2 linked regions of the Aureispira sp. CCB-E genome follow. The protein of the gene in region 1 interacts with the protein of each later gene in a pairwise test. Links are inferred from orthologs where the notes say so. Each region holds a gene or a part of one and is shown in the gene's direction. Other genes may lie near its edges.

Evidence for each region.
Region 2: the proteins of QP953_RS12565 (region 1) and QP953_RS07480 interact in binary tests that used the Escherichia coli proteins (3 or more experiments, as listed by UniProt). The link is inferred for Aureispira sp. CCB-E from one-to-one orthologs.

Annotation. Positions count from the first base shown.
Region 1 is NZ_CP133671.1:3,254,941-3,267,157, forward strand. What follows is about bases 4,352-7,336. They hold QP953_RS12565 (aminopeptidase P N-terminal domain-containing protein), read left to right. Parts: upstream 4,352-5,187; coding sequence 5,188-6,486; downstream 6,487-7,336. Other genes in these bases: QP953_RS12560 (DUF5106 domain-containing protein), read left to right, coding at 4,352-5,134; QP953_RS12570 (ABC transporter substrate-binding protein), read right to left, coding at 6,613-7,336. Outside these bases: QP953_RS12545 (hypothetical protein), read left to right, coding at 1-287; QP953_RS12550 (metallophosphoesterase), read right to left, coding at 375-2,450; QP953_RS12555 (hypothetical protein), read right to left, coding at 2,447-3,277; more of QP953_RS12560, read left to right, coding at 3,680-4,351; more of QP953_RS12570, read right to left, coding at 7,337-8,415; QP953_RS12575 (DUF2452 domain-containing protein), read left to right, coding at 8,918-9,400; QP953_RS12580 (hypothetical protein), read left to right, coding at 9,405-10,256; QP953_RS12585 (hypothetical protein), read right to left, coding at 10,303-10,800; QP953_RS12590 (hypothetical protein), read right to left, coding at 10,929-11,861.
Region 2 is NZ_CP133671.1:1,973,350-1,985,559, forward strand. The notes cover bases 4,776-7,753. They hold QP953_RS07480 (aminoacyl-histidine dipeptidase), read left to right. Parts: upstream 4,776-5,524; coding sequence 5,525-6,982; downstream 6,983-7,753. Other genes in these bases: QP953_RS07475 (radical SAM protein), read left to right, coding at 4,776-5,336; QP953_RS07485 (hypothetical protein), read left to right, coding at 7,067-7,753. In the rest of the region: QP953_RS07450 (WYL domain-containing protein), read left to right, coding at 1-394; QP953_RS07455 (hypothetical protein), read right to left, coding at 407-1,090; QP953_RS07460 (YceI family protein), read right to left, coding at 1,364-1,948; QP953_RS07465 (hypothetical protein), read right to left, coding at 2,166-2,342; QP953_RS07470 (Crp/Fnr family transcriptional regulator), read right to left, coding at 2,346-2,924; more of QP953_RS07475, read left to right, coding at 3,135-4,775; more of QP953_RS07485, read left to right, coding at 7,754-8,077; QP953_RS07490 (DUF4332 domain-containing protein), read right to left, coding at 8,172-8,579; QP953_RS07495 (DUF748 domain-containing protein), read right to left, coding at 8,690-9,874; QP953_RS07500 (biotin-dependent carboxyltransferase family protein), read right to left, coding at 10,192-11,070; 5-oxoprolinase subunit PxpB, read right to left, coding at 11,080-11,781; QP953_RS07510 (5-oxoprolinase subunit PxpA), read right to left, coding at 11,778-12,210. UniProt on the Escherichia coli protein: Dipeptidase with broad substrate specificity. Requires dipeptide substrates with an unblocked N-terminus and the amino group in the alpha or beta position.

The DNA of each region.
Region 1 (12,217 bases):
CAATAATTCTCAACGAAGTTGAAGATGCAAAAGACAAAGTCGCAACAATGCTTTCTGCTATTGAAAATGTCACAGAGGCTAATTTAGAAATGATTGATATTGAAAATATGTTAGATGATCACCTTAAAGGGGAAGATTTATTAACATCTAAGGATGATATTCTATTAGAAAATCGCAGAAAAATGAATCAATTATTGCATGCTCAAACTTATATGCATGACAGCTTAGATTATATTACAGAAGAATTGACACATAAGTTAGTTGAGGAAATGAAAAAAAGAGGATAAATATAAGATAACTTTTAAAAGCAAGAAGCCGCACAAATGATTCCATTTTGTGCGGCTTTTTTATACCACTGTTTGGTTTCAACAAATTTACTCTCCGACAACTAATTTTTGAAACAAGTGTTGACCATCAGCGGTTGTGCCTGCTACGATGTACAAACCATTAGACAAATCTTTAATATCAATGGTCTTAGGATGTCCATTGATAAATTTGATTTCAGTTCCTTTATTGTCAAACACTTGAACAAATTTTAGCTTTGCTTGTGTAGAAATATGGATGATATCGGTACTTGGATTGGGGTGTACTTCTAGTGTAGGACGGTTGTCTTTTTCGATAGCCTTGTTGGAGGTAATTGGCATGTTTTTGATAATCGTAAAGTAATCATCAATTTGACCATTTTCCCGTACAAATTTCATGTCCAGTTGATTGTTGTTGACTTCCACAACGCAAGACCCCAATTGATTAAGAGAACTAAACATAGCAGGATGATCCAATGGTCCTCCCGATGTTTTTCCTGAAGAGCCAGCAGTGATATAGACAGCTCCTTTGCCTGCATTAGGGCCTACTGTTTCCTTTTGATAAGCTCCATCGCCACCAATTCTACCATCACCACCACCGTTGGGACCTACAACATGTTGAGCGGCATCAAAGCTAAATGCCAATCCTGTATGACCATTCAAAAAGTAAGAACGCTCGTAAGAATGACTATGTCCACAAAGAACTAAGTCGACTCCATTGGCTTCTAGCATGGGCAAGAAATTATTTCTCATTTGAAAGAGCTGTGGCTCAAAATCTGAATTGTGAGAGCCTTTGGTGTAAGGTGGATGGTGCCATATACCAATAATCCAATCCGCATTGGTGTTTTGGATATCATTTTGACACCAACTATACATACTGCCACCTGTACCCAATCCTGTTAAGCTTTCTGAATTGAGTACGATGAAATGAATATTGCCATAATCAAAGGAATAGTATGCTTCTGTACCAGAAGGAACTCCCCCTGCTTCTCCTTGTTTTGGAAAGCTAAAAATATCAAAATAAGGTCCTGATTGGTTGGAAGGGCTAGCAGAGTGCGCATCGTGATTGCCAATAGTTGACCAAGCAACAGTTTTACTAAGCATAGCCTCATACATATTCTCAAAAATAGCGTATTGATATTCACTGTCGGTACCATCTTGATAGGCATTGTCTCCCAAAAATAAGAGAACATCTGTATGATTGTTGCCAATATAATTATAGTAAGCATCTCGAACAGCTCTTTGGTTGTTGTTGGCTGTACCACAATCGCCTAGTGCCCAGATAGTAGTAGGAACCGCTTGCCCAGGAATAGGATTGGTTTGAAAATATTGGCTACTATCAGCAAAGGAAAGGGTATCTGCTTCGTTGTATACTTCATAATAATAGCGCGTGGCAGGTTGTAAACCCGTTATAAGGACTTCGTGATTGTATTTTTTTACACTATCCCGAACGGTATTGGATAGGTTGTTAATATCGGTACTATATTTTAAAATAGATTCGGATAAATCTGCGGTTCTCCAACGAACAACCATACTATTGCTTGTTCCGTTCTGTAAGTACGGTCCTCTAATAATAGAATCTTGCTTGATAGTATCGGCCAAAAACTGAAAATCAAAACTAATATCAGAGCTAAAAAAAGAACGTTGGTGAATTTCAACGGCTACGGTATTCGTACCTAGAACAAGGCTATTGATAATTTGTCGATTCACCCAAGTATCTTCATCTGAACCATTGACAGTGGTGTTGGCAAAAGTAGAATAAGAAACACTTCCTGAAGACATGTTGTCTCGCCAAATCTCTGTGCCATTGATATAGACAACCGCTCCATCATCTCGAATGAGTTTTAACAGCATAGATTGGTATTGGCTTGGGTTGTTGATGACAAAAGATTTTCTAAAATAGGTTGTCCGTGCATCATCATCGGTAACCGTTGTTTCATCGCCATCGCCATAACCTAATTGAGCAAATCCACTTGCCCAACTGGAGTCGTTGTAATTAATGCTTGTCCAATTTCCAGCTGGCGCATTTCCTGCGTCATAATATTTCCACTCAGCTCCTGCTTGAATGAGCGTGTCTTGTCCAAAAAGAAAAAGGGGGAAAGCAGAAAAGAAGAGGAGTCTAGTCAATTGTATAAGGTTGATTTTCATTGGTTTTCTAATTTTTGTAATAATGTATGAATGTCAGCTAAGAGTTGGATCATAGCTTTGGTTTTTTGTTGGTGGGGTTTTAGAGATTCAAATGCTTGTTTAGCTTTCTCTGCATAGGTTTTGGCGGGTTTGCACTTCTTTTGTTGGTAGAGGTAATTTGCTTTTCTATAGTACCAACCTTCTTTCCGATTATTTTGATGAATAATGACATCGTATTGCTCAATGGCCTTTTTTACCAATTTAAACTTCTTTAAATAATTTAATTTTTGCTCTTGCAAGACATAAACATGTTTGCCCAATTGATTCAAACCTCGCTCAATAACTTCTAAAACAGCTTCTCGATAGGCAGGTCCCTTGGCAAGGTACACTTCTGCTAAAGTTACATAATTTTCTGGTGTTAAATCAATGGAATGTTTAATAACATATTCAAAGGAAGTAATGGCCTTGTCGTAGGCTCTAGATTTTTGAAAGAGCTCTCCTCGCAGCTTGTGAATCTTGACATCGACAGAATCTTGGGTTAGGTATTGTTGAGTGCAAATCAAACCACTCTTAAATAAATAGAGTTCAAGATATGTTTCTGCCATTCTATAGTGCAGTATTTTTTCTTGAAAACCTAGTGCTTTAGCTTGTAAGTAATCTGCTAGGGCGTTGTCCCATTCTTCGTGTTGATAATAGAGAAAACCTCTTTCTAGATACAAGGTAGCATTGTTAGGTGTTTGAGCAATAGCTTTTGTTTTGGCAATGATTCTTTTTTCCAAATCGCCATGCCCCCACATAAAAATAGAGCATCCAAGTATTAGAATTAGTGTACTGATAATTTTGTGCATTGTAATAGTACCAATCTTTATTGTAATATAATTTAGGGTAGAAAGGTAGAGGACAAGTACCTTTTCGTTCAGCTGTGTTTTATCAATTGAGGATTACCGAAAAAATTTGAGGAATGGTGGCTGATATTATATAATGATAAATACCTACCTTAACCCCAAAATACAGAATTACTGTTAGATCTAAATCAAATTAGTATTATTTTTTATGCTTAATTAGCAAGCATATCGTTATAGAAGCGTTATTAATTGTAGGATATTTAGAAAGCTTATTTTTTGGCATTATATTAGGCTTTTTTAGTTGGTCTCGTATAAATAATCTTGGCAAGCGAATGTTTGTGTGTACAAACAATTCTATTTTGCCTATAAATTTTTATGAACGATTACTTATATACTTATAAAAACATGATGAGAAGAATACTTTTGTTGAGCTTTGTGCATTACTTTTGGTTCTTAGGAACAAGCACAGGACAGCACAAAATTACTGTTACGATTGATGGGTATAAAAATGACACTTGTATCTTGGGATACCAAATTGGACGAACAACCTATATTGCGCAACAAGTAAATGAAAGAAATAAAGATGGGGATTTTGTGTTTGAGGGAGAAGAAGCACTATTAGGCGGTTTGTATTCTGTTTTGATCAAACCCAAAAACCAATTCTTTCAATTTATTCTTTCTAACGATGAAGAACAGAAAGACTTTAAGATTAAAACAAAAATCATTGATAACCCTGCACGAGATCTAACGAAGCATCTAAAAATTAAGAACTCTCCAGATAATGCTGTTTTTGAGGAATACAAGGCTTTTTTAATGGCAATGCGCACTCGATCAGAGCAATTGGAAGCAGAGTTATCTGCTGCAAAACAGAAAAAAGACAAAGACCAAATAGCAGCAATTAATAAAAAAATTCAAAACTTGGATGGAGAAGTAACTGCTTACCAAGATAATTTACTCAAAAAGTATCCTAAGTTACTATCGCCCAAATTAATTACAGGAAGCCGCCAGCCAGAAATTCCAAAAGAATTAGTCGAACAAGTCGATATATTTCGCTACTACAAAGCGCATTTTTGGGATAATTACGACTGGGCGGATGAGCGTCTGATTCGAACGCCTATTCTAAAAGAAAAAATAGAGACGTATATAGAAAAAATGACCATGCAGCATGTTGATTCCGTTAGCAAAGCATGTGAGTATATTATTGATCAAGCTTTGGCTGCCAAAAATAAAGAAGTCTTTCAGTTTGTAGCCGTTTATTTGCTGAACAAGTATGCCAAACAAGAAGTGATTTGTATGGATGGGGTTTATGTAGCTATTGCGCAAAAATATTATTGTACGGGAATGGCTTACTGGTTGGATTCTACCCAACTAGAAGGCATTTGTACAGATGCGGCTAAAATGGCTCCATTGCGTTGCGGTCGTAGTGCGCCAGAGGTTCGTTTGAAAAATATTAATGATAGCAGCTATGTTAGCTTGTATAGCATCAAGAAGCCTTTTGTTGCTGTTTATTTTTGGGATCCAACTTGTGGGAATTGTGCTAAGATGAGTGAAAAATTAGTGCCTATTTATGAAAAATATAAAGATAGGGGATTTGAAATCTTGGGAGTGTGTAGTAAATCTTGGAAGAATGTGGAGTTGTGTCGAACCAAAGTAGAGAAACAAAAAATGAACTGGATTAACTTGTCTGATGAGCCTTATCCTTTGGCTTGGGTTAAGAAATATTACGATTTGCGTTCTAATCCCTTTATTTACTTGTTAGATGAAAATAAAAATATTCTATTTAAGAGAATTAGTGCGCAACAACTGGATCAAATATTGGAACGAGAGTTTGAGCGTTACGAAAAACAACATAAAAAGTAATTTCAACGACCACACAGTAGCTAACTATTGTCATTAAAAACAACACATTAAAAATGAAGTACAATAAGATTAATCCCAATTTGTTTAAAGAAAATAGAGCACGTTTTGCGGCTCAGATGAAACCCAACTCAATTGCTATTATTCATTCTAACGATAGGATGTTTAGAAATGGAGATGCTCATTTCCCGTATCGTCAAAGTTCAGATTTATTTTATCTGACAGGGTTGGATCAAGAAGAAGTAATTTTGGTTTTGTACCCTGATTGTCCTAGAGGAAATAAGTTTAAAGAACTTGTTTTTACGAAACAAACGAACGAACATATTGCGGTTTGGGAAGGGTATAAGTATACTAAAAAAGATGCTGCCCAAACTTCGGGAATAGAGACTATCTATTGGTTGGATGAAATGCAGCCTTTGTTAAATGAATTAATTCTATTGGCAGATAATATTTATGTTAATACAAATGAAAATGATCGTGCCGTAATGGATTATCCGTCACGAGATGTGCGCCATGCATTAGAACTACAACAGGAATACGTAGGGCATAACTTTGAGCGTGCACAGCCTATTTTGAAAACATTGAGAATGGTCAAGTCTACTTACGAAGTTGATTTGATACAAAAGGCTTGCGACATTACGAACAGCGCTTTTCGTCGTGTATTGGCGACTACTCGACCAGGTATGATGGAGTATGAAGTAGAAGCAAATGTCATTTATGAATTTACTCGTCATGGTTCCTCAGGGCATGCTTACACCCCAATTATAGCAGGAGGGAAAAATGCTTGCGTTTTGCATTATATTGCCAATAACGAAGCCTTGAAGGATGGTGATTTGTTATTGATGGATTTTGGTGCAGAGTATGCAAATTATGCAGCAGATATGACACGGACTATTCCTGTAAATGGACAATTTACAGCACGTCAAAAAGCAGTTTACAATGCGGTTCTAAAGGTTAAGAAGGAAGCAGAAGCTTTGTTGGTGGTAGGTAATAATTTGACAGATTATCACAAAGAAGTTGGTAAAATAATGGAAAGCGAATTGATTGGTTTAGGTTTGTTGAATAAGGATGCTGTTCGCCAACAAGATCCTAACCGTCCATTGTACAAAAAATATTTTATGCATGGAACTTCGCATCATTTAGGGCTAGATGTGCATGATTTGTGTCATCGTTATGTTGATTTTGAACCAGGAATGGTCTTTACTTGTGAACCAGGGATCTATATACCTGAAGAAAATATAGGCATTCGAATAGAAGACGATTTGGTCGTTACAAATGGAAAAGCGTTGAACTTAATGGCGGATATTCCTATTGAGGTAGAGGAGATTGAAGCGCTGATGCATGTTAAGGTGTAACCCAACAATAATAGATTATAGAAATAAAAAAAGAATTGAGCATCTCGTGCTCAATTCTTTTTTACTTATAGATTATATTGGCTAATTGTTATTACTTCGTTTGAAAATTGTATTAGCCTAATTATATTAGGACTCTTCTGCTAATTGAAAGTAACGAGCAAAATAGCCAGGACGTAAAGATACGGCTTCTGCATTTTTGAAACGCTTGCTAATGGCCATACAAGACTTGGAAGAGAACAAGAAGATATAAGGCTGTTGATCAGCAATAATTTCTTGAAAACGAAGGTACATTTTATTACGTTTTTCTTCGTCCATTGTAATTCTAATTTCTTCAATTAATTGATCACTTTCCTCATTCCCAAATCCTACTAGGTTACTACCTTCGTACGTATTAGAAGCGGTGTGCCAAATTTGCTTGAAGTCATCAGGCAGAGGAGATTGACTCCAACCCAAGCAAGTTAAATCAAATTCACGCTTTTTTAAATCTTCAATCATTACAGAACCTTCGCTAGAAATCATCACAATTTCAACGCCAGCACGAGCGGCTTCATCTTTGAATACCTGTCCAATATCTTTGTACAATTGTTTTCCTTGTGGATATAAGAATTTTAGAGACAAGCTTAATTTTTGCCCTTCAACAACTTTGTCGCGAATGTTATCACCATCGGTATCTTTCCATCCTGCTTCGTCCAACAATGCCTTTGCTTTTTCGATATCAAATGCTATGGTAGGGATATTTTTATTGTAACTTTTCTTTAAATGACTAACAGGACCATTAACAGATGTTGCTAAGCCACTAGAAACTTGTTCTACCAAATGCTCTTTGTCGACCAAGTGTGCCAAAGCTTTGCGGACACGAACGTCACTCAACTTTGGTTTGGTCATATTCATACCAATGTATCGGTAACCAAATGCATCAGGTGTATAGAAGTTAAAGTGTTTTTTAGCACGGTCATTTTTCTTTAATTCTAAAAATTTATCAGCAGGAATGTAGGTCATTACATCCAACTCTTGCTCTTTTAAAGATAACAAGGCATTATTGTCGTCTTCAATAATTTTGAAGTGCAATTTATTAGGGTAGGCAGCAATAAAATCGTCGTTTACTTTATCGCCCCACCAGTCTTTTTTGCGAACTAATTTGATGTGTTGATTATTGACAATATCAGTTACCTTGTAAGCACCAGCACCTATAATTTTTTCAGGATCGTGATTATAGTTTTCATTAAAATCCTTAGCGAAGTCAACAATTCTAGGATCTTTATTTAAACGGTCTAAATTAGCAGGATCGTTTAATTCTGCAATTGTAAAATCAGACATCAAGCCTTGAGCATCGTAATAATAGGCAGGTAAAATAGGAGCAGTACCTGTTGATGCTTTGGCTAATAAATAAACTTTGTTACAAATGATTGTAAATTTTTTAAGATTGTTTGGATCAACTTCTACTGCTTCGATAAACTCTACAAAAGTACGTGTAGGAGCAGCGTTGGTTTTTGGATTTTTGATAGCTTTGATCGTAAAAGCATAATCTTCTCCAGTGATAGGAGAGCCATCATCCCAAACAGCTTCTTCCCTAATTTCATAACTGATAGCCATACGACCGCCATCCAATTCTTTGATTTCGGGTTGTGCTTTGGCTAAATAAGGTTTGTATTCAAACGTTTTGGGGTCCATGTCTAAGAGACCACAGTGTACATTAGGAGTCAAGACTTCTGTTGCAGATGCTGTTTGGGTTAATAGCACATTGAGACCATCAACATTACCTCTTAAAAGGATTCGAACGGTAAAGTCTTCAGGAGTTCTAGTAGTAGTCGCATCTTTGTCTTTATCATTGTTTGTAGTGCTATCAGAACCACAACTATAACAAGCAAAAATTAGGCAAGCTGCAAACAATAAGTTTAAGCTAGGACGAAGGTTTTTATGAATAATCATTTATTGGAATTTTTAACAAAATTAAGGATTTTGATAGTTGATTGTTTCCCAATATATGTATTTTCAAACAAGGATGCAAGATTGATCCCTTTATAACTTACATTTATAGCGTATTTGGAGACGATCGCAAGAATAATCTTTAAAAAGTAAGAGAATTTAGAATGAAGGTATAATTAAAATGAAAATACAAAAAGAAAGGAGTTAAATCATAAATAGAAGCTAATGTTTATCATAACTTTTGAACAAGGCTAATTAGCGAACTAGTATTCAATTTGATTATAATGTGATTTTTAGAATTCCGTTTTGTGATTCGTTTATCAATACAATAAAATTTGTACTTTTGTATCGTTAATAAGCCCATTATTATAAGTAGTAGCAGCGAGCCCAGCTTGTTGGTTGATGACTGCAAGGAGTAACTAAGCTAACTATTATGTAAGGACAATTGTGAACATATTCTTGAGTTGAATGTATTATTAAAAATACAACTATTGTCAATCAAGAAATGATGAATATAAGAAGCATGGAAGAGGATAAAAATAAATCAGAAAAAGGGAAAGAAACTTTTATTAATCCCATAGATAAAGATAAAATAACAGAAAATCCACACAATTTGCCTTATGCGCATACGGTAGGAGGAGCTGTCATAAAACCAATTGACCAAGGCAAAACAAAAGGCTTGGCGGTTAAAGCAATGCACAAGCAAACGGACATTCAATTGGAACAGATTCGCAAACAAATGGAGCTGTTGGCTGAGCAAGCTCAAAAAATTAAAAAACGAGTTGAGATTTCGGAAATTATTTACGGAGCAGAAATGGGATTTAAGCCTTTGATTGGGAAAACATATCACTTGTACCAACGGGTGGATGAAACTGCTGTATTGTCAGTGGTTGGTCCACAAGAATGGGGACCTAGAGGGTGTCCATTTAATAGTTTTTTGGCAACGGTAAGCCTTTTGGCGGATCATACTTGGGAAATATTGGAATAGGAAAATGAAACGATTGTTGTGGATATCAATTTGTTGGATAGTTTGTGCTTGGGAGAAAGCTCCCGAATGGCCTTCGCCAACCACCGATATTGATAAGATGCAATTAATTGGAGCGGTGCAAGCTATTTCTCAAAGAGTGTATGAGGTAAGTAAGAGAGAGCAGACGCTCAAGAAAAGGCATTTGATGTTGGATCCGTTGGAGAACTGGGACATTCAGTTTAATAAAAAAGGTTTTATTACAGAAAAGAAGTGCTATGATGCAGGAAATAAGATTCTTTTTTATTATCAATACAAGTACAAAAAACAAAATCAACTTCAACGCAGAAATATGTATGATGCTAGAGATTACCGCATCGAACAACTAACGTATACTTACAACAGTTTGGGAGAAATAGCTGCTGAATCTATCTATACTGCTGATAATAGCTTATTGGTTCGTTATATCCATACTTATGGAACGAAAGGACAATTGCTGCAAACGGATGTTCATGCCCCAACAAATGCTTACACTACTTCAAAGTATGAATTTGTTTACAACAAGGAAGGGCAACTAATAGAGCAATATACGTACAATCAAAAGCATCAAAAACACCAAACAGATCTTTATCAGTACGATGCCCATGGTTTTCAGAAGGAACATACTATTGTTAATCATTTAGATGATTTTGTATTTACCTCTTATACTCAATACGACGAAAAGGGGAATGTCATCACGCATCAAGCGCCTACAGAAAAAGAGCCATTGACATCGTATACATATACTTTTGATGAGATAGGAAACTGGACTCGTAGAATCCATTACAAGGATGGAAAACCTATAGATATGACGGAACGCGTATTGGTATATGCTATGTAACTTAGTTAGAGAAGTAAGTTAGAATAGAACAGTGTTACAGGGAAGGCTACAACTCGAACTCTGCCATCAATTCCCAATGCTCTGGTGTTCGTTGTGTTTTGACCAAGCGGAGTTTTGGCATTCTAAAATCCATAAAAAAACTATCGCCCAATGCACCAATAATGGCTTCTTTTTGAAAAATAGGCAAAGAACCATAAAGAAAACTTACATGTGGAATAAAGGGGGTAATTTGAGTGTGTTCAAAAATTTCTTCTGCCAAAGTTCTAGCTTCCATCAAATCTTCACTGTCATTGGTGCAAAAAAACAAACACCGATAGTAAACTTCCAAAAATTCAATGCGGGTTAAGGTGGCAGAAACAGGAATGAGACTATTGGCAAGTTCTTCTGTCTTTTGGATGGCAATAGAAATTTCGTCAGTGATACCACTTAGCAGGGTCACGTGAGGTTCAAAGGTCGGTGTGTCGTGTGTTGTACTTAAATCTACAATTAGTTTGCTTAATTTTTGATAAGCAGCTTTGTCAGGCATCAACCACAGTGTGTACATAGATTAAAGATAGATGTTACTAAAATGGCTGCTAAAATAGCAAAAAAATAAGATTAATCCACGTATAGATTAATCCTATTTTTGTTTAAAAAACGAACTACTCGAAAGAGCTATCTTGGAAAGAAGATTTATTTACTTCGACCAAATAAATCTTTTTTTCTTCGTTTAGGTTTTTCTTTCTCATTTTGAATAATACGCTCATAACTTGTTGCGTCTACCAAAATATTGGCAGGATCGTCTTTGTGTACCTTGTCAACATATTTCCAAGTACCATCTTTGCTCAATTTCATCCCAGAATAGCTGCCGTCTGGAACATTAGAAGGACCTGCACTTTTGATAGGAGAACCATAGATGAGGTGATCGTAAATAATCATGTCCTGCTCTTCAGAATAGTTGAGACTAACATTAACACTAGCCGAATACTCCATAACAAAACGCTTTACTTTTCGCATTCTACCAGAACCGTCTTTCATTTCTAAGACTGTTTTTCCAAAACGAGGTCTACCTGAGTTATCAAAATAGAGTACATCCAATAATTTTCTTCGATTGTAAAAATCAAACGCATCATATCCAAACAATAAATACATTGTCTGTCCTTCCGATTTGAATGCTTTTATATTATAATACAAGGCACCATACCAATTTTCTGGCTTGTGAATACTAAATTCTACGGTACGCATATCGTCGGATTTGTCTTGTAAGCGATAGACTTTACCTTCTTTGGTTTGTATAAAACCACGATACTGATAGTGATCTTTGTCGATGTATAATTGCCAAGTAAATATTCGTACTGTTTTATCTTCAGGTTGAACAAGCGAGATGCCTTTTAGCTCCGAAAAATCATGCTCAAAAGAACCACTTTGCGTTAAGGTTTTTTCTAATAACGCTTCGAGCTCTTCGGATGCTTCTTGACGTACTTTTAGGTCTTTGTTGGTCAAGATATCCTCCATTAAGCTACTCATAGCAGCTTCAGCTTCCACAATAAATGTTGTATCTACATCTGCTGCATAAGTTGAACAACAGCAGGCGACACTAAACAGCAATAACAAATATTTTTTCATAAAAATTAAATTTAAACCAATGAGTGAAGGAGCTTAATAAATTGATTGAATTTTGATTCTAGACAACAATAGTTAGCTGCGCTGCTACTACGTGGTCGTTGAAACCACGCAGTAGCAGCGAAGCTAACTAAAAGCGCAGCGCTCACGAAGTAAACTTTATTAGTTTGATAATTAATGAATTATAATTCTAACGCATTCTGTGGTAAAATTTTGATTATCAAACTAATATGAATGTGCTTTTTTATCTTTTTGGTGAAAAAGTAAAAAAAACAACGAACTACTAAGACAAATAGTAATACGGATTTTGTTTTAAAGGTAATCAGGCTAAGAGCATACTTTAATATTTAGATTTTTTC
Region 2 (12,210 bases), 1.3 Mb from region 1 along the record:
ACCGCATCAAGCGTGGCATCAAATGAACAATTTAAGTATTGATACTTTGTCAAAGTCCATTGATGTCTCAAAGACCATTTCTGATGATTGGGTTGGTCGTGTGTTTTGTGTGCGGATTCATTTGGATGATGTTAAGGAAGACAATGCACAACAACTGGTTTTGGCAGGTTCTCATAAGAAACGGTTCACAAAAGAAGAGATTGATTTGTTGAGCAACAACAGCAACCCTTATACCTTAGATTTGTATAGTGGAACAGCCTTGGTAACAAGTGCTTTGTTGTTGACGCGTTTTTCAATAGCTTCGGCTCCCAAACGACGTCGAGTCTTACATTTAGAATTTAGCTCAAAGCACTTGCCCAATGAGTTGCAATGGACGGAACAAATGAAGTTTTGATAGCCTTCTTTGTTAGCTTCTTTCTCTGCGAACTTTTATTGTTTTGTTTTGTCTACGCAATTCTGAAATTTGTGCTTGGATACGTTTTATTTGAACATCTAATTCTCGAATTTCTAATTTTGTAGCAATACGACCTCTTTCTTTTTGAGTTCGAAGAAGATTACTTCTTTGTATCTTTATAGCAGTCAATTCATTATTGAGTTCCAAATAACGATTTACTTTTTCCTCACTCAGATAAGGCACTTCAGCTTTTAAAGCTGCTTCAGACTTTTTTATAACGGTTTTTTTTGCCAATCTTTTTTTCTCAGTAAGCATATAGATAAGGAATATTATCAAAAATACTAAGAAACATCCCAAGGCAATCAACATACTAAATAAAGCAATAGCTTTTTCTATTCCTGTGAGCACTAAAGCTAGAATTAAAAAGAAAGTCAATGTACTAGAAGTAGCAATTAGATTAAACAATAAACCAACTTTAATCCAATCTCGATTGGGATTTTTTTTCGTTTTGTTTGGCTTTTTGAATCGTTTTTTGACTTGTTGCTTTTTTTTCTTTTTGGCTTTTCTTTTTTCGACAGGGGGAGCTGTTGTAGCGTTGTTTATTTCTACATACTCAACAGAAGCTAAAAGGGTAGGTTGAGCAGGTATTATGCTTGTATAGAATGATAGGGTGAAAATTAGAATTAAATATCTCATGTTGATGGATAAAAATTTTGTGGGAAATTGGTTCTTGTTTGCTATTTTATTTAAAATGTTTGCAAGTTCAAATATAAAAGTTCCTTATAAATGAAACAATGTAAAAAAAAAGATTTGTGATAAAAAAAGATACGTTAGTGAATCGTATTTCTTTTTTTGTTGTGTTTGTATGTGTTTGTAAAATAGCTGAATGTATTGTTTTTTGCCATTTGAACCATAAAAAAAGACTACCTAAAAAGGCAGCCTTTTAAAACAAAAGTATCTCATTAGTTCCTATTTTTGTTGGATGAATTCTACCTTTATGTTTAACTCCACTTCTTCTCCAACAGTCCAGCCACCATGCTCTGTTTTGGCATTCCAAGCAACTCCATATTGGATTCTATTAACGGTCGCTTTGGCAGAAAAACCAGCTCTTGTGTTGCCATAAGCATCTTTGATAACACCCCCATGTTTCACCTCAAAAGTAACGTCTTTGGTGACGCCACGCATGGTTAATTTTCCTTTTAGTTCATATTTCCCATTTCCTTTTTTCTTAAAAGAAGTACTTTCAAACGTTATTTTAGGATGCTTTTCAGCATAGAAAAAATCTTCTGCATTCAGATGTTGATCTCTTGATGTATTGCCTGTATTAATACTACTTACATCGGCTGAAAAACTAATTTGGGCATCAGAAAAATCTTCTTTAGAGCTTTTTAAGGTACCGTCAAATTTTGTGAATTCTCCATCTACTTCTGAAATAGTTAAATGACTAACGGAAAAACCTAATTTGGAATGGCTGGGATCGACTTTCCAAGTAGTTTGTGCTTGGATAGAAAAGCTTAGAACAAGGAAAAGAACTAGATTGATTGCATTTTTCATGATTGTTTATTTTACGTGTTTTTAATCTTTAGTAGCTCGTTGCTTTTTATTTTTTACAAAAAAATCCTAAAGCTTGTTGATGAGCTGTTGTATTTAATACCACAAAGAAACACGATCTCAAATTTCTATGCATTCACCTATGTTAACAAACGTAAATTTACTTAAAAATTCGCTCTAAAGGAATACCTACTTTTTTTAGTACCGATTGAAATGGCTGTCACTTTACCCACTCATTCACCCCAATAGCTAAGGCTTCTGTTATCGTTATGGTATTGTTTTCTTGCATTGCCTTCAATGCCCATGTGACCACTTCTACTTCAAGTTGGTATTCCATCGCAATTTGAAGTGCTTGTTGTACAGCAGCCATTTGTGTTTCCAAATTTTCTTCCATCATGGTCTATTCTTTTGATAAGTTTTTACGAATTCTACTCAAAGACTGTGGCTTAATTCCCAAATAAGAGGCAATATAATACTGAGGCACTTGTTGAATAAGGTTTGGGTGTGTTTGAATTAGTTTTAGATACCGTTCCTCGGCAGTATCTCTATTAATTTGCGCCACTCGTTGTAACAAATGAACATAAGCATTCTGTACCAATAAGCGAAAGAATCGTTCGATATGAGGGAATTGATTACAAGCTTTGTCGTGATTTTCTTTGCTGATTAACAATACATTTGTTTCAAATAACGCCTGAACAGTATGCAAAGCGCCTTGTTGAGAAAAAAAGCTATAAGGATCGGTTATCCAGTGTTCTTTTAAGGCAATTTGTAGGACGTGTTTTTCTCCTTTATCATCGATACTATAAGAATACAAACCACCAGAAAGCACAAAAGCTAAATACTTGGCAGTATCTCCTTCTTGAACAAAAAAATCATTCTTGGCTAAAGTTTTGGGTTGCAATAGCTGTTCAAATTGTTCTACTTCTTGTTGAGAAATAGCAACACTTCTTCTGATATTTTGATAAAGTAAATCAATCATGACAAAACGTCCTTAGATATTGTCTAGTAAAATAAGGTGCGAAAAGATCGATAAGATAACTTGTTTTTAGGATATTTTCAATTCCATCTTTTGATAAATTACTAATGGAGTACTTAGTTTTACTTTTATAGACAGTGCTTAGAAATTAACTTGAATAATGTCCAATAGTCTGACTAAAAAAGTATTACTTTTGCAAAAAAACATTGCACCTTGAAGACAAAAGTACTACTCATAACACCACCTTTTACACAGTTAAATACGCCCTATCCAGCAACGGCCTATTTAAAAGGATTCTTAAACACCCAAAACATTGTTTCCAATCAAGCCGATTTGGGAATAGAGACTATATTACAGCTATTTACGCCTCAAGGTCTAACCACAATTTTTGAAATTATAGAAGAAAACTTTGAGTGGGCAGATTTATCGGCCAATGGTCAACGTATTGTCCACTTACAAGAAAGTTATATAGAGACTATTGCCCCAACTGTTGCGTTTTTGCAACATCAAAACCCTACCTTAGCACATCATATTTGTAGCCGAACCTTCTTGCCAGAAGCCAGTCGCTTTCAAAGTTTAAATGACTTAGAATGGGCATTTGGAACAATGGGGATACAAGATAAAGCACGTCATTTTGCGACCTTATACTTAGAAGATATAGGAGATTTAATCAAAGAGTGCATTGATCCTTACTTTGGATTTAGCCGCTATGCAGAGCGTTTGGGACGAACGGCAACTCATTTTGACCCGTTGCACGAAGCACTGCAAGAGGAGAATAGCCTTATTTCAGATATTTTAATTCAATTGCTAGAGCATAAGATAGAAGATTACAACCCTTCTGTCGTTTGTTTGTCGGTACCTTTTCCTGGAAATCTCTTTGCAGCACTAAAATGTGGTCAGTATTTAAAAGCGAATCACCCTAATATTACCGTAGTTTTAGGAGGAGGATATGCCAACACCGAATTGCGTTCTTTGTCAGATGAGCGTTTGTTTGACTACTTGGATTATGTGTCTTTAGATGATGGAGAGGCTCCCTTGTTGTTTTTATTAGAACACTTGGATGGTCAGCGTCCTGCTAGTGAACTTAAACGTGTTTTTGCTAGGGTAGGAGGTGTTGTTTCTTATTATAATAATGCCATAGAGAAAGATGTTGCTCAGCGAGAAGTTGGCACTCCAGATTATAGTGACTTGCTGTTGGATGAGTATTTATCGGTTATAGAAATTGTCAATCCAATGCATCGTTTGTGGAGTGATGGTCGTTGGAATAAATTGACATTGGCTCATGGTTGTTATTGGGGGAAGTGCTCCTTTTGCGATATTTCTTTAGATTACATTCAACGTTACGAGCCTGTTAATGCGACTATCCTTTGTGATCGAATTGAAACTATTATAGAGCAAACAGGGCAAAATGGCTTTCATTTTGTAGACGAAGCGGCTCCTCCTGCCTTGATGCGAGACTTAGCTCTAGAAATTATTAGAAGAAAGTTGACGGTTGTTTGGTGGACGAATATTCGTTTTGAGAAGAGTTTTACCTACGATTTGTGCCAGTTGTTAAAAGCATCGGGATGTATTGCTGTATCAGGAGGGTTAGAAGTCGCCTCTGATCGCTTATTGGCATTGATGGAAAAAGGGGTAACAGTTGCACAAGTAGCTCGTGTTTGTGATGCTTTTACACAGGCAGGGATTATGGTACACGCTTACTTGATGTATGGATTTCCGACCCAAACAGAGCAAGAAACAATCGATGCTTTGGAAATGGTTCGCCAATTGTTTGAGCAAGGTGTGGTACAATCTGGTTTTTGGCACCGATTTGCAATGACCGCACATAGTCCAGTTGGATTGGTGCCCGATAAATATATGGTGACACGGATGGGACCAGATTTTGGAGGCTTTGCGGATAATGATTTGTATCACGAAGACTTGACAGGAGCAGAGCACGAATTGTTTTCGCAAGGATTAAAAACGGCTTTGTTTAATTATATGCACGGCAATGCCTTTGATGTTGATTTAGCTGATTGGTTTGATTTTGAAACTCCCGCTACAAGTATTGTGTCAGACTATATTTACAAGGCATTAGATCAACCCTTAAAAATGCCTCGTTCAAATGCTATGATATTTTGGTTAGGCGGGCGTCCTATTTTTTCCTTCTTTGAAGAGGAAACAGAAGACGGAGTGGAGGAACTGGCAGCATTGCATTTTCATAACAAACAGAACGATTGGGTGATGGAGCTATCCGTAGAAATGGCAGAGTGGTTGTCTGAAATGTTGGTAGCACTAGAAATCGATAACACGTCTACTTGGACATTTAAAGAGGTAAAAGAAAATTTTGAAGCAACAGGAATGGGAACAATGCAGGAGCTAATAAATTCAGATATTTGGGAGCAGTTGAGTTTAAACGGATTGTTAATTTGTTAGGTATATTATTAATAATACTCCGTTGATTTTTTTTGGCTTACAGTATGAGTGCTTCGCAGTTGATTATCAGACTTTTTTAGTATAAAGGTTGATAAGTTAGTTACTTCTAATTGGTAGCTATTTCTGAGCGATTACTTAGTTTTTGCCGAAAAAAAAGAATTAAAAAACATACACTTAAAAACAAAATTATGAAAATTCAAGATTTACAGCCCAAGGCACTTTGGAAAAATTTTGCAAACTTAAATGCGGTTCCTCGTCCTTCTAAAAAAGAGGAACGTGTCATTGCTTTTGCAAAAAAGTTTGGGGAAGATTTGGGATTACCAACGCATGTTGATGAAGTAGGGAATGTTATTATCAAGAAACCAGCTACGGAGGGAATGGAAAATCGAACGACTGTTGTCCTTCAAAGCCATTTAGATATGGTACATCAAAAAAATGCCGATACGGATTTTGATTTTGATAAAGAGGGAATTAAGATGTTGATAGATGGTGATTGGGTAAAAGCAGACGGAACAACATTAGGTGCTGATAATGGTATTGGTGTGGCTGCAATTATGGCTTTGCTAGAATCGACAGACATTGCACACCCACCACTAGAAGCATTGTTTACAATTGATGAAGAAACAGGGATGACAGGAGCAATGGGCTTAGTTGGAGGTTTGTTGGATGCTAAAATTATGTTGAATTTAGATACAGAAGACGACGATGAGTTGACAATTGGCTGTGCTGGTGGAGTGGATGTAACAGCTAAAGGGACATATGAAGTAGAAAAAACACCTGAAAATTATAAAGGCTATAAGCTAGCAATTAAGGGCTTGTCAGGAGGACATTCGGGGATGGATATACACAGAGGTTTAGGAAATGCGAACAAATTGATGAATCGTTTGTTGTATAATTTAAATAAGGTTGCGAACATAAGAATTGCTTCTATAGACGGAGGTAGTTTGCGCAATGCTATCCCTCGAGAATCTTTTGCTGCCATTGCTGTTGAAACTACTGATAGTCAGCATTTGTCTACTTTTGTAGAAAAATGGCAAGCAATTCTTGAAAATGAATATAAGGCAACAGATCCTGACCTAAAACTTATCTTAGAACCTTGTGATGTTCCTAGTGTTGTATGTTCTAAAACATTTCAGAAACAATTTTTAGCAGCCGTTTATGCCTGCCCTTGTGGAATTTATAGAATGAGTCCAGAAATTTCAGATCTAGTACAAACTTCTAATAATCTTGCTCGTGTATTGCTAAAAGACGGTGCGTATCAAGTACTTTGCTTGACGAGAGGTTCGGTAGATACGGAGAAACAAGACGAAGCAGATGCAATTGTGAACACGTTTGAATTGATTGGTGCAGTGGTAACATTAAGTGGAGCTTATCCAGGATGGGCACCCAATCCCAATGCAGATATTATCAAAATTATGAGCAATTTGTATCAAGAAATGTATCAAGAAACACCACATGTATACGCTTGTCATGCTGGTTTGGAATGTGGTATTTTGGGAACGAATTACCCTGATATGGAAATGATTTCATTTGGCCCTAATATTCGTGGGGCGCATTCTCCAGATGAAAAAGTACAAATTAGCTCTGTACAAAAGTTTTGGGATTATTTGTTGGCAACCTTAAAAAGAATACCTGAAGCCTCTTAAGAATTACTATTATTTGCTGCAATTTGGAAATAATTGTAATGGTTTATTTTTAAAAATTCAGATTGCAACTCAATAATAAAATTAATGCTACATTCTAATACAAATTTATTAATAAACTATTTAAAAACAGATGCACCTAACTATGCAATAGTATCTAGTTATGTATACACCATACGCAGATTAGGAACACAAGAAGATGTTTCCACTTTAATGGAATATTACCATCAAAACCCAACAACGAATCATGTGGGGTATATTCTAACCTTATTATATGATTTTGGGACATTGTCTGATGCAAAAGAACTGTGGAAACACTCCTTCAAAAATGGGGTGCTAAAATCAGGTCATCCAGAGGAAGTGTTACATATTTTAGGATACCTTGGCTTGGAAGAAAGTCGAGATGTTTTGCTTCGCTACGCTTTAAATTCAAATGACCATAGTTTGAACCAAAATGCGGTTCTCGGTCTTATTCATTTAGATTGTAGCAACCACCAAAGCGAGTTAAACAAAGAAATAGAAGGTTGTTATGGCAAAAGTCTTTTTTCTGAATTTTCTCCTTCGTTAGTTTGTAAGGTGAGCGACCAGTACGATATCTTATCTCATTTTTATAAACTGGGAAGTAGCATCGTTTCTACAGATTGTAATGGTGGTATTGTATTGGCTTTTTCTTTGTGTGGAGATACAGGAAAAGATTTCTTTTGGAGGGTGCTATGGGATGAAAACTGGGAATGCTTGGGAGGTGGAACAGGGACAGATTATTGGACGTATATTGCCATGCAAAATTTGGGGATTAGCTTCTTAGATTTGTATAATATTATTCGAGAAACGAAAACTAAAGGTGCTTTGGAATATCGTTTAAAAGTCTTCAAGAGTTTGATACGATATCGCATCATAGATGCCCCTCATCCAATACAGTTTATAAAAACGAGTCGAGTTTCTTTTTTAGACCTGTATAAGATTCTGTATGGCTGGGTTGATAAGTATATTTCTGATAATATTATGGATTTGGCGAGAAAAGTAAACTTAGACAGCGATTTTTATCAGCTAAAAATTTTGTTAGAATTTAAAGTACGAGAAGAGATGTTTTACTCTTAAAGATATGTTGGAAGGTACTGTTAGAAAAAAAGCATTGCTATAAAAAATGCAGAATGCTCTATCGTTTGGATAGAGCATTCTGTGTTTTAGGAAGTTAGTATGTCAAGCGTGCTTCTAATATTTTGGCTTGCTGAATCCAATCTTTGACTTGCGGTAAGGAAGGAACAGCTCGAGTTAATTTTTTTGTTTCGTTCGTCTTTTCTAAAGCCTCGCAAAGGTTTTCTGGACGGCGCATTTTTAGTTCTTTAACCGTATCAACACCTGTTACTTTTAGCAATTCAGCAAATTGTTTACCAACCCCATTGATACGGTATAAGTCCGCCATGCCAATCCAGTCTAAAATACGTTTTTTGTCAATGCCCGTGCTTTGTTCTAGGTCTTGTCTTCCAGAAGGAGTACTTCCTTTATCTAGCAATTCGTCAATTGTAGTAATGCCTACAGCATTTAGTTTTTCGGCATATTTAGGTCCGATGCCTTCGATGTCAATAATGTGTTTATTCATAGTTGCATTTTATTTTAATACTCCATTGCTTTTTTAGTATTTAGACTTAAGATAGAAAAAGGCATATCCTTTTGATAATTAAGTTGATATGGTTTTGCAGTGGAGTGGTGTTATTTCTTATTAGAGTTTTTATCTTTCTTAGCAAAAATTCCTCTTTGAAAAAAGCCTTTCTTGTCCTTTTCCGCTTTAGCATCCTCTGATAACGCTACCTTTTGGAACGTTACGGTTTGATCTAATTTGTGTTGAAAAGCATCAATATAAGCATTTTTAAAGGCATTTATAATGGTCAACCAAATATTTGCTTTGACATTACCTAAATTTCCTTTAATGGGAACACGAGTAGCAAATTGTTCCTTTTTTTGATTCTCAAAAATTTCTTTGGTTCCCTCAGAAAAGAACTCTTTGATCCACTGTCCAAAGTCTCGATTTTCTTCCTTCCAATCAAAAATTCGCAAATCTTCTAATAAGGGTTTGAAATAGCCTTCAAAATGACCATCTTTCATAGCCATCTCACTATATAGGCTAAGGACACCTTCCTCTACATTCATATCAGCATAGTGCTCAATGAGTGGGTTGAATTCGACAAGCTTAGCATGCTCAAATTTTAGGTTATAATCAAAATCAGGAATTTCTTTCAAAAACATAGTTTTGGCTGTTAATTCCAACTGACCACCATATCCTGGAGTATGGGCACTGGCATTGAGTGAAGTAGGCAAGGGAACAGAATAATCAGTTACATTTTGTATGTTCAGAATTTCTAGATTAATTTGATCTAAATTTAAGTCATTGGCTTTTTCCAACTCTGCAAAAAGATTGACCAGTTTTACCGTACCATTATCAATGGCAAATCGGTTAATTCGAATAGGGATTAAGTCGGTAACAATCTTAATCCAGTCTTGTTCTTTACCCGTTTGAGATTTATCTTCATCTTTGCTAAATGCAAAGTTTATCGTTGGGTCGGTTGCAACAATCTCTCCCACAATAGCACCTTTGAACAAGGCATTCCATTGTACCGACAAATCAATTGTTTTGACGTAAACAAAAGGCTCTTCTATCTCTGTTCCTATTTTGACAATATCCAAGTCGTCAATCATATAAGCACCTCGCCACAATGCCAAATCGACATCTTCGATGTGACCCCGATAATCTTTCATTTGATTGAGAACTCTATTGTTGAGGTACCATTTGATAACGTGTGGTAAGGCGATGCGAATGGCAATTAATACAAGGACAATTCCAATGACCCATTTGGCTACTCTCTTTCTTTTTGTATGTTTTTTTTCTGTGCTAGGCATGTTTTTTTATTTGAAATGTAATTTTCTAGTTTAGATAGGTTGCTCGAACGAAATAAAATAAATCTACAGAGTGGTGTGTTTTATAGGGAGAGTATAAACGTAGATTTGGGGATGAACGTCAGAACTTATTTCTATCACAGTACTTCGTAGGTTTTTGTGTTTTGCGAAATAAGATTAAAAATCCATGAAGCATTGTTAGGACTATCTACAACTAAAAAAATCTATAATTTGGGAAATAATTTTATAAACATACAACAACTAAAAGTAGCTTTTTGATGCGAAAAAGGACATTTTTTAGGAAAAAGCATTAAGGTAATCTATATTTTTAATTGAAAATATATGAGGTCTTTAGGTTTGAGCTGTGCTACTTTATCCAAATCTTCACTGCAAATAGTAGCGATGCGATAATAGCCACCAGTTGTTGGAGCGTCGTTCATTAATAGAATAGGTTGACCAGCACTAGAAACTTGAATAGTACCAGGGATAATTCCTGAAGAAATTAACTCTTTATCCATGTTACAATCAGGAAGTATGGTTTCCAAACGATACCCCATTCGATTGGAATGATTGGACACTCTATGTTGGAGGCTAAAAAATGCAGCAATGCTTGTTCTTGAAAAAGTCTCAAATTCAGGACCTCTCAAAACTCTAAGCGGCACTAAATTAGTATAGGAAGGTCGCTGTTCTTTAGTGATGTGTCGCTTAGAAATAAATGTTCTTGGCTGAATGGAAATAATCTGTTGAGCTTGAATGTTGCTTTGAGGGAGGAGCGGCGTTGTGCCTGATAGAATAGAACTACTACTCGATAGCCACTTGGCAACTTGCCAATCGCCACCAATTGCCAAATAAGCTCGACAACCTGTTTGTAACGCACCAAAAGATAGGATAGAAGATGGTTTTAGGTCGATGGTTTGATACATAGGAGCTTTTTTCTTATTGATAACAGGCGAAATATCAGCCCCCGTAATAGCAATTTGAGCCGCCCCTTTAAATTCTATAACGGGACCCAACATCGTTATCTCAAGGACAGGGGCAGTGGCTTTATTGCCAACTAACCAATTTGCTTTTCGGGCGGCAGCTTTATCCATTGCGCCTCCAACAGGGATACCCAAGTGTTGGTAGCCCCAACGTCCCGAATCCTGTATTGTGGTTTGCAAGCCTGCTTTGTGAAAAAGTATCTGTACGAGTGATGACATAAGGTATTGTTATGAGGTGTGGAATTGCCAACGTTGAGGATTGTTTTTAATGGCTTCAAATTCAGATTTGTCAATGGCTTTGAATTGAACTTGGTTGCCTACTTCAAATAAAAAAGGCTGTTCAAGTTGGATGTCAAAAACAGAAATGGGGGTTTGACCGATAATTTGCCAACCACCAGGAGAAGCAGAAGGATAAATACCTGTCTGATAACCAGCTAATCCTACAGCTCCTTTAGGAACTTTTAATCGAGGGTGTGATTTTCTGGGGCAAAAGAGTTGTTCTGGAACCCGTCCCAAATAGGCAAATCCAGGTAAAAAACCTAATAAATAAACTTGGTAGATTGTTTGAGTGTGCCATTGAATCAACGCTTTTTTAGAAAGTTGGGTTTGTTGCAAAACGAACTCCATGTCTAGTGCAAAAGGTGCTTCGTAGCAAACTGGAATGGATAAGGTAGAGGTGGGGTGATCAATAGAAGTACTTTCTTTAAAAAGGAAGTGGATAAGGTCGGTTAATTTTTTCTTAGGAATCAGTGTGGGAGCATAACAAACGGTTAGAGAATGATAGGCTGGTATACAACTTCTAATTCCAGTATGTTTTTGGCTTGTCAAGGCTTTGTGAAGTTGAGAGACTTGTTGGTGTATGGCAGGATCTATAATGGCCTCAAATTCTATTAAAATAGCTTGATCCCCATAATCTTTAATGGTCATCATAAAAAACTGTTTTTTAAAGCTTTTAGAATTTCTAAGGCAGCAGGATTGTCGCCATGAATGCAAACGCTCTGTACTTGAAGTGGGAGCAGCCCATCACTTGTCACAACGTTTCCTTGGGTGAGCATTTGTTGAACTTGACTCACGGCTTCTTGTGGGTGGGTAATAACAGCGCCACTGGCAGATCGAGGCATTAATTGCCCATTAGAACAATATCGCCGATCAGCAAAACCTTCTGCAATAAATGCAATTCCTCGCTCCGTTGCCCAATCTTTTAAGGGGCTATTGGCTAAGCCCATTAGTGCTAAGTTGGGATCTAATGCTTGAATTGCTTCTAGAACAGGAAGGGCTTCAGAGAGCTTATGTGCCATGGTGTTGTAAAGGGCTCCATGTGGTTTGACATAGCTTAGACGACCGCCAAGGCTTTCAACC